3 linked regions of the Dongshaea marina genome follow. The protein of the gene in region 1 interacts with the protein of each later gene in a pairwise test. Links are inferred from orthologs where the notes say so. Each region holds a gene or a part of one and is shown in the gene's direction. Other genes may lie near its edges.

Region 1 (2,920 bases):
AGCCTGGATTGGGGAGAGCTTGAGGCAAGTGAGCTCCAGGAGCTTAACGATCTTCAGCTGACCACCGACTGGGTACGTCGGATGATCAATGGGCAGCCCGACTGCATCTACCCCAGACACTGGCCCTTGAAGCTGTCGAGCTTTTGAATGTGGTGGCAGGGGATAAGGTGAGCTACCGCCTGATCCAGGGAAGTGAACTGCTGGATGAGGGCTTTGCCGGGATCCATGCCGTGGGTCGTGGCAGTGAGCATCAGCCGGTGCTGCTGGAGCTGGATTACAACCCGACCGGGAGCGATGATGCCCAGGTTGCGGCTTGCCTGGTGGGTAAGGGGATCACCTTTGATTCCGGAGGTTACTCTCTTAAATCAGCCGATGGTATGACGGTGATGCGCACCGATATGGGCGGCGCAGCGACTGTGACCGGAGCTCTGGCTCTGGCGATTCTCCGGGGGCTCAATCAGAGAGTCAGACTCTATTTGTGTTGTGCGGAAAACCTGGTTAGCAGTAATGCCTATAAGCTGGGTGATATCATCACCTATAAAAATGGCTTAACCGTTGAGGTGCTCAATACGGACGCTGAGGGGCGGCTGGTACTGGCAGACGGCCTTTTGGCCGCAGCCGAAACCGGGGCGCCGCTTATCATTGATGCTGCAACCCTGACCGGTGCAGCCAAGGTCGCGGTGGGTCGTGATTACAACGCCGTGTTTAGCCTGGATCCCGAGCTCTCACACCAGCTGCTGGATGCAGCGGCAGTTGAGCATGAGTTGGCCTGGCCATTGCCTTTGGCTCCCTGGCACAGCGAACAACTGAGCTCCTCTTTTGCGGATATGGCGAATGTGCACTCGGGAGAGGGGATGGCAGGCGCCTCGACGGCGGCGGCTTTCCTGTCGCGTTTTGTGCCTGAGGGAGTCCGTTGGCTACACATGGATCTTGCGGGATCCTACCAGAAGAGTGGTAACGAGCTGTGGGGCGTCGGTGCCAAGGGGCATGGGGTGCGAACTCTGGCGCGGGCGCTGCAAAATCTTTGTGACTGAGGGCTTCTCTTAGTGCAATAGGTAATGAAGAGCCAGGAGTGGCCGTTTACTCTGCCACTCCTGGCTCTCGGTGATTCATCAAAAAGAGCCCGCATGGGCGGGCTTTGTCTCAAGATAAAAGGAAGTTATAAATGGCGATTGAACGTACATTCTCGATTGTGAAGCCCGATGCGGTAAAGCGCGATCTGATCGGCACAATTTACCAGCGTTTTGAGGCGGCAGGCCTTAAGATCGTTGCTGCTAAGATGCTACAGATGAGCCGTGAACAGGCGCAGGGTTTTTATGCTGAGCATGATGGCAAGCCATTCTTTAATGATCTGGTCGAGTATATGACCTCAGGGCCTGTGATGGTTCAGGTGCTGGAAGGAGAGCAGGCGATTGCCCGTAATCGTGAGATCATGGGGGCAACCAACCCGGAGAATGCTGCGGCGGGGACGATTCGTTTCGATTATGCCCAGAGCCTTCAGGAGAACTCGGTGCATGGCTCGGATGCACCTGCATCTGCCTCTCGCGAAATCGCTTATTTCTTTACCGACAGCGAGCTGCACTCCCGATAGTTGCACTCCTGGCAGGCCGCCGCAGCGCAGGCGCTGCGGCTAGGCGCCTTCTATCCGTCACGCTCCGGATCGCGAGTAAAGGTTGCCAGGCTTCACTGGCTACAGTACGGTCAATAGCTCGATGATCCATTTTCTTTTACCGAGGCTTGAGCGATGAACTACCTGGTTCACTCCTATTTTTCGGGTGAAAATACTGACATAGCGATCGGGAACTTCATCGGGGATTTCGTGAAGGGAGATATTTCGGCCCTGAGCTACGGCGAAGATATAAAAAGTGGCTTGCTGCTGCATCGGGCGATCGACTCATTTTCAGACTCAAATAAACACTTCCTTATCAGCAAGCACCGACTGGACAAGCGGTTTGGCCTGTTCAGAGGGATCATGGTGGATATCTTTTATGATCACTTTCTGGCAAAAAACTGGAATGATTACTCTGAGCTAGCTCTTGAAGCCTTCACCAGCGATCTATATCAAACAATCGAGAGCAAAATAGATATTTTACCTCTCAGGTTTCAGCAGCTCTTCCCGTCGATCAAGGCCGATGACTGGCTGACCTCTTACCGGGAGCTGAGCTACATTGGGAAGGTACTTGAGCGGTTCTCAAAACACAGACTCAAAGGCAAGCACGATCTTTCTGCTGGGATCGCTGATCTGCAGAGTCACTATCAGGAGATCGAGGGTGACTTCACAGCCTTTATGCGGTTGATGTCGGAAAGGTTCGCAGCAAGAAGTTGAGACAGTCCTTAAACACAGTTACAAGTCACAGGCCCCTCACTGCAGAAACTGAGTTTAAAATATTTGTGTTTTCAAGACGATTTCAAAATAAAGCACATAAGAGCAAGATTTGAAACGCAGCTCACCCTTATCTTTCTTATGATCCCTCTCTCTGCGAAGACTATAGCGGACATCCCGCTTGCATAAGTACAAACTTGTCGCAGTGATTTGAGATATCGGGAACTTTTTAGTTTGTGGAGCCTAAGGCCCCATTTACTATCAGATTGTTTTTCCATTCCTATTGGTTTTTATCTTTATATTCACAATTAGATGGATGAGAGATCATGAAAAAAATTGCAGTGGTAGCAGCTCTGGCAGGAGCTATGGCTTGTGGTAGCGCCATGGCACAGGTGTCCCCCTATGTCGGCCTTAATTTTGGTGTAGGCGGAATGCAGATGGACGATATTCTATCTTCCAATATTGCTAATTCTAGTTCAGATGTCGGTGGCGCAGCTGGCGGGGTCAACGTTGGGTTTTTGGCAGGTCATACCCCATTTCAATATGGTGCAGAGATGGGCTATTACACCTATGCAGATAATACATACCATTACTCAA
Region 2 (3,025 bases), 2.5 Mb from region 1 along the record:
AGATGCCTGGTTCAACTTCTGCTGCATCAGCCCCAGGCCAACCAAAAATGCCTGAGCCCACTCCGACAGGTACTCCAGACGCTCATCCAGAGGAAGCTCACTCTTGGGCATCATCAGTTCGAACAGGCCATCTCGCTCGGTCAGCTGTTCACAGATACAGCGCGTCAAACGCTCCAGAGTCTCACTGCAGCTCTCGGCCAGTGGATTTCCATCATTTAACAGATCATCAAGCTCCCCCAGCCAACTGCGATCTTTGAGCGATACCCCTCCCGCAACAAAGCCGGTTAACAACCCATGAACTTCAGTCGGTGATGTCATCAACTCCTGCTGTTCAAAAAGTTCGGCTACATCTGTGTAGCTTGGGCATTTATTCGTACTCATCAACTCTCCGGCGAAACAATCGCCACTATTGCTTAGGGATTGAGCATAATGCTAACACTGCGGGCCCTCCAATGACAGTAGTGCTTGAAACTCTTGGTTTCACTCTATATATTCGCCTTAGAAGCATTTGATGGAGCAGCTGCCGCCTTATGACTAATCCGGAAGATAAAACGCCAACCGAAGCGGTAGAAGTCACGATCTTGGATCGGATCTATAAGATCGCCTGCCCGGCTGGTCAGCAGGAGGAGCTGATCCAGGCAGCGAGTCAGCTCAGAGAAAAGATCCGCGATCTGAAGCAGCGCTCCAGGATCAGCAATAATGAGCAGGTTGCAATCATGGTCGCCCTGAACTGCTGCCATGAATTGACTCTTGAAAAAGAGAAGAACCATCAATATGCTGAAAATATGGATCAGCGGATCAAACTGCTGCAAAATACCATAGAGCAAGCGCTGACAGAACATGGAAGCCGTCTGGCTGATGATAGCAAGGCGGTCAAGTAAAAAGATTACCCTGGGGTGTACGTTAGCTAGTCGACGTCCCTGAGCCGATAATTACAGTTAAGGGAATTGCGTCTTTGACTATTGTGCAAGCTCGGCTTGAACCGAGAAGCCTGAGGTCAAAACCCAACTCCCGCCTTGAGCCGTAGGGTTCAAGGACAGGAACCTGCGACGGCACCTTGGGGTCCTCCCGACCATGACTCTTACTCATGGAAGATTTAATAATCATGGATAACTCTCTTCCCCCAAAGATCCGTCAAAAGATCCGTGCCCTGTGCCGAAATATCCCGGCCCAACAGCGCCAACAGGCTGCCCTGTCACTGGCCAATAATGTCAAACAGCGCCTTAGCTCCGCCCCCTCAGAATTGCCGCTTTCATCAGCAATGATCACGAGATAGATACAGCACCACTGCTCGAGACTCTGCTGCCTGAGCACGAGATATTCCTGCCGGTACTGCACCCCTTTACCCCGGGAAACCTGCTGTTCATCGAACACCGCCCCGAGACCGAGCTCCTTAAAAACCGTTTCAATATTCCTGAGCCACCGCTCAATGTCACCCGCCTTTGTCCTATTGAGGAGCTCGATCTGCTGCTGGTTCCCCTGGTGGCATTTGATCACCGGGGAAACCGGCTGGGGATGGGAGGCGGTTTTTACGATCGCACCCTGGCTCCTCTGGTGAGAATGGATAAGCCACCACGGCTCATAGGGATCGCCTTCGACTGCCAGCAAGTGGATGAGCTTGAGCCCCAGCCCTGGGATATCCCGCTTGCTGAAGTTATCACCCCAACTCGCCACCTGCAGTTTAGGCTCTGTTGACGTTTCAGATTTGGCTCTGCAGTTGGCAATTTTTTCATCCAGCAAGACAGAAGATGTGTGGTGTAGTTGCTCTACATGAGCATCTGATAACGCGGCTGGGAGGGAAAATAGCCACAGCCCTTCGGGTTGCGCCTGAAAAAGCCCTGTTCATTGTTGCTCATCACTCATTTAGAACAACTAAACCTCATGACTCGCGCCGCGAACAGAACATTTTCAGGGACAACAGGTTCAAAATTGGAAATGTCGACAGCACCTAGCCCGGTCTAAAAAATGGCTCCCGCAGGAGCCATCCAAAATTCAGCTGTGAATCCATTGCTTCAGATCACCAAATCGATGTGCTGAACAACCCCCTGTGAGCCATCTTCACGGGTAAAATCGCTCTCTTTTCGCAGCTTACCAAGAAGCTCGCCCTGATCCCCCGGTAATCCTGCTCGCGGGTCACCGCCTGCAAAGAGATCGAGTGCACGCCCACATCAGCCAGGGCCAGCAGCTCGCCACCGGGTCGCCAGATCTTTAGCCTGGCATAGACACTATCTTCGGCATCAATTTTTCCATCCCGGTTATCATCATGCATCGCCAGCTCAGAAAAGCCATCACCACTACGAGGGCCAAACAGCTCATTGCCATTATCGATGCGCTGATTGTGATTTCGATCCAGCGCAACAAAAGCAGAGCCCGCAGCCAGGCTGGGAACCCAGTCCTGCTCACCATCCGCATCAAGATCAAAGTGGAACTTTCCGCTATCCAGATCCGCAAACTGCCGACCCAGATTGATCACCAGAGGATCGGTCAGCTCCCCTCACTCTGAGAGGCCAGCTCCAACTCACTCACCTGAACCTGTTCAAGGTTAAACTCGCTGGAAATCTCAAGTTCAAAGGCCGCCTGTTGCCCTGCCCGGGTTTCAAGCTCCCCATGAATCGCCATAAATCCACTTGCTGTCATCTCAACCTGAGACACAGCAGCGGTCGACTCCCCTGCAAAATCGTGGAGATCGATCCGTTTACCGGTCAGACGCTCTAATAGCATCTTAAGCACCATCAGCTCACCTTCAACCGCCAGTGAAGGTGTCGAATCCGTGATCCCATCCCGGAAGAGATAAGATCACCAACGCTCTGAGTCGATTTTTCTGGTGCGGATACCGAAACGCTCCCCGTTGTTGTCGAAACAACCGTTTGAATATCCATAACAGCACCCTCCTCCTCTCCTTATCGGCTCTTTTGAGGAGGGGTTTAAGAATTGTTTGATATAAAGAGTCGTTTGAGAGCCAAATAATGGCAGCTGCTAATGCGCCGAGTCACTATGAGCCTCGGCAATCGCTCTGAATTCGGCC
Region 3 (3,068 bases), 2.0 Mb from region 1 along the record:
GCGCCAATCAGCAGTGCGCTGATGATGAAAACCAAGATCTGGATACCATAACCCTCTTCCATGACGTTACTTCCTTTCCATCCCTGTTGATCCAAGTTTAGACTCGCTTGAAGAAGTCGCCCGGGAACTTGTGGTGGGCAAGGGGCCTCTTGTATGGTGCGTGGGAATTGGTTAGCCTTGGCGCAGATTTTTTATTGGTGATCTCAGCGTGTTTGGAGAGAGAATGACAAAGTATATTGGTGCCCATGTGTCAGCATCGGGTGGGGTGTGGAACGCACCTAAAAATGCCCACGAGCTGGGAGCCACAGCCTTTGGCCTGTTTACCAAAAATCAGCGACGCTGGGAGGCTAAGCCCCTGGGTGAGGATGATATCCGCAAGTTCAAGGCCAGCTGCGACAAGTATGGCTACAAGCCGGAGCAGATCCTGCCTCATGATTCCTATCTCATCAATCTGGGACACCCTGAGCCTGAGGCGCTGGAGAAATCGCGGCGCGCCTTTATTGATGAGATGAGTCGCTGCCGGCAGCTTGGGCTGACGCTACTGAATTTTCATCCTGGCAGTCATCTTAGAAAGATTTCAGAGTCAGAGAGCCTGGCGCTGGTGGCCGAGTCGATCAACATTGCCCTCGAGCAGGTACCCGGGGTGAAGGCTGTGATTGAAAATACCGCCGGTCAGGGGAGTAATCTAGGCTACCGGTTCGAGCAGCTGGCGGAAATCATCGAGGGGGTTGAGGATAAGTCCAGAGTTGGGGTCTGTATCGATACCTGCCACACCTTTGTTGCCGGTTATGATCTCAGAATCTTTGAAGCCTGTGAACAGACTTTTGCTGAGTTTTCCAAAGTGGTGGGCTTTGAGTATCTGGCGGGGATGCATATCAATGACAGCAAGGCTGAGCTGGGCTCCCGGGTCGATCGTCATCATAGCCTGGGGCAGGGGTATATCGGCGAAGCTGCGTTTCGATATATCATGGAGGACACCCGGTTTGATGGGATCCCTCTCATTCTCGAAACCATCGATGATACCATTTGGGCTCAGGAGATCGCCTGGCTCAAGGGGTTGGCATGTCAGACTGAAGCGGCCGTTTGAGCCGCGTGTATGCATTCAGAGCAGACCTTCATTTTTCGCACGAAGGCCTCTTAACTTTTTTAGACGGGAAACATGATGGCAAGTTGGAAAGATGTGATCGGTGAGCAGAAACAGCAAACCTATTTTCAGGAGACCTTGGCTCAGGTTCAGCGCGAACGCGATGCCGGACAGATCATCTATCCTCCGGCCAAGGATGTGTTTAATGCGTTTAAATTTACCGAGTTTGCGGATGTGAAGGTGGTGATCCTGGGTCAGGATCCCTACCATGGTCCGGGGCAGGCGCATGGCCTGTGCTTTTCGGTATTGCCCGGGGTGCGCACGCCTCCTTCGCTGGTCAATATCTATAAGGAGATGGTCCAGGATATCCCGGGTTTTACTATTCCTGAACATGGTTATCTTGAGAGCTGGGCACGTCAGGGAGTCCTGCTGCTGAATACGGTTCTGACGGTTCAGGCGGGAAAGGCGCACTCCCATGCCCGGCTTGGCTGGGAGCAATTTACCGATGAGGTGATTGCTCAGCTCAATGCACACCGGGAAGGGGTTGTCTTCCTGTTGTGGGGGGCCCATGCCCAGAAAAAAGGGCGAATGATCGACAGGCAACGCCACCATGTGTTGTGCGCACCTCATCCCAGCCCATTGTCGGCACACCGAGGCTTTTTTGGTTGTAAACACTTCTCCCAGACTAACGAGCTGCTGATTTCTCAGGGCAAGCAGGCGATCGACTGGCAGCCTCAACTGGTAACACAGGAGACAGTTGAACCAATCTCTGGTTGAGTTAACAGCTTTTAATAAAGATGTTATCGCTTATGGATCCTGAGCTGTATAATGGCGCCATTTTGTTGCAGGCTTTCAAGGAGAGTATATGCTGGCCGCGCTGCGTCAGGAACACAGAAATATCGGTAAGTTGCTGGATGTTCTTGAAGAGAAATTGTTTTTACTGAAACAGGAAAAGCGTATCCGCTACCGGCTGATCCGCGATATCATTGGTTATCTGCATGATGTGTCTGACAAGACCCATCATCCCCGTGAAGATCTGATTTACGACTATTACCTGGAATATCGCTGCCAGGATCCCAGGTTGGTGAACCGGGTGAAGCAGGAACATCAGCTATTTATTTCGGCGAGCGAGGAGCTCAGTGCGCTGGTGGAGATGATCTTGCTGGATGCGGTGATCCCGCAGCAGCAGTTTATTGAGCAGCTTGCCCGTTTCATTGAGCTGCAGCGCGGGCATATTCAGCGCGAAGAGCAGGAGTTGTTTCCCCTCTTAAGTGAACAATTGACCGAGGATGACTGGCGATTGGTGGAGCAGAGCTGGCAACATGGCCAGGCTGAGGATCCCCTGTTTGGTAAAGAGGTTGCCGAACGTTACCGGGAGCTTGCTAAGCGGCTCGGTCTGGTGGAATAAGAAAAGCCTGCTGGATGCAGGCTTTTTTAACTCAGAATTCGAGGTCGTCAATTGGCCCATCAAAGGCAAAATCGATGGAGCGTAGCTCCTCCTGTAATCGATATCTGTCTTTTAAAGCTTCAATCTCTCTCCATCTCCTCTTCTTTTTTGAAGCAGTGTCGCGGCGCCCAGTTTGCTCATCAGCACGTTCTGTGGTTTCGAACCTGTCCATGGTTCCTCCTCCTTGCTGCGGACTGTCACGCCCTGTTTAACATGGCTCATAACAAAATGAAACATATTAATGCATTCTGGCAAACTGTTTGCTTACTTCCTGTTCATTGTGGTTGTTGTTTGCGCTTTTTTATGGTTTCAGAAGCTAAGCTGAGTTAACAAGCGGTAATAAAAAAGCCCATCGCGGTGGCGATGGGCTCTGTTTCATCTGGGGCTTTTTGAGTTAAGCCAGGCGGCTTTTCAGCATGGTTTCGAGCTTGCCCTGATCGATTGCAAAGTTGCGGATCCCCTCTGCAAGCTTTTCAACGGCCATTGGGTCCTGGCCATGCTCCCAGCGGAACTCTGCCTCGGTCAGGGGAGTGGGCC

The links. The genes of interacting proteins can lie anywhere in the genome.
Region 2: the proteins of ndk (region 1) and DB847_RS04625 interact in binary tests that used the Escherichia coli proteins (3 or more experiments, as listed by UniProt). The link is inferred for Dongshaea marina from one-to-one orthologs.
Region 3: the proteins of ndk (region 1) and ung interact in binary tests that used the Escherichia coli proteins (3 or more experiments, as listed by UniProt). The link is inferred for Dongshaea marina from one-to-one orthologs.

Annotation. Positions count from the first base shown.
Region 1 is NZ_CP028897.1:3,388,033-3,390,952, reverse strand. The notes cover bases 32-2,878. They hold ndk (nucleoside-diphosphate kinase), read left to right. Parts: upstream 32-1,165; coding sequence 1,166-1,591; downstream 1,592-2,878. Other genes in these bases: DB847_RS15855 (outer membrane protein), read left to right, coding at 2,650-2,878; DB847_RS15860 (acyl carrier protein phosphodiesterase), read left to right, coding at 1,745-2,326. Also shown: more of DB847_RS15855, read left to right, coding at 2,879-2,920. UniProt on the Escherichia coli protein: Major role in the synthesis of nucleoside triphosphates other than ATP. The ATP gamma phosphate is transferred to the NDP beta phosphate via a ping-pong mechanism, using a phosphorylated active-site intermediate.
Region 2 is NZ_CP028897.1:931,150-934,174, reverse strand. The notes cover bases 17-2,968. They hold DB847_RS04625 (5-formyltetrahydrofolate cyclo-ligase), read left to right. Parts: upstream 17-1,242; coding sequence 1,243-1,695; downstream 1,696-2,968. Other genes in these bases: DB847_RS04615 (hypothetical protein), read right to left, coding at 2,485-2,733; DB847_RS04620 (hypothetical protein), read right to left, coding at 2,018-2,473; DB847_RS24235 (hypothetical protein), read left to right, coding at 1,088-1,276; zapA (cell division protein ZapA), read left to right, coding at 531-881; DB847_RS04640 (UPF0149 family protein), read right to left, coding at 17-381. Also shown: more of DB847_RS04640, read right to left, coding at 1-16; DB847_RS24740 (HD domain-containing phosphohydrolase), read right to left, coding at 2,977-3,025. UniProt on the Escherichia coli protein: Involved in the removal of 5-formyltetrahydrofolate.
Region 3 is NZ_CP028897.1:1,346,906-1,349,973, forward strand. The notes cover bases 17-3,011. They hold ung (uracil-DNA glycosylase), read left to right. Parts: upstream 17-1,162; coding sequence 1,163-1,861; downstream 1,862-3,011. Other genes in these bases: DB847_RS24855 (cation:proton antiporter domain-containing protein), read right to left, coding at 17-62; nfo (deoxyribonuclease IV), read left to right, coding at 224-1,087; DB847_RS06690 (hemerythrin domain-containing protein), read left to right, coding at 1,950-2,492; DB847_RS06695 (DUF3545 family protein), read right to left, coding at 2,524-2,703; tal (transaldolase), read right to left, coding at 2,926-3,011. Outside these bases: more of DB847_RS24855, read right to left, coding at 1-16; more of tal, read right to left, coding at 3,012-3,068. UniProt on the Escherichia coli protein: Excises uracil residues from the DNA which can arise as a result of misincorporation of dUMP residues by DNA polymerase or due to deamination of cytosine.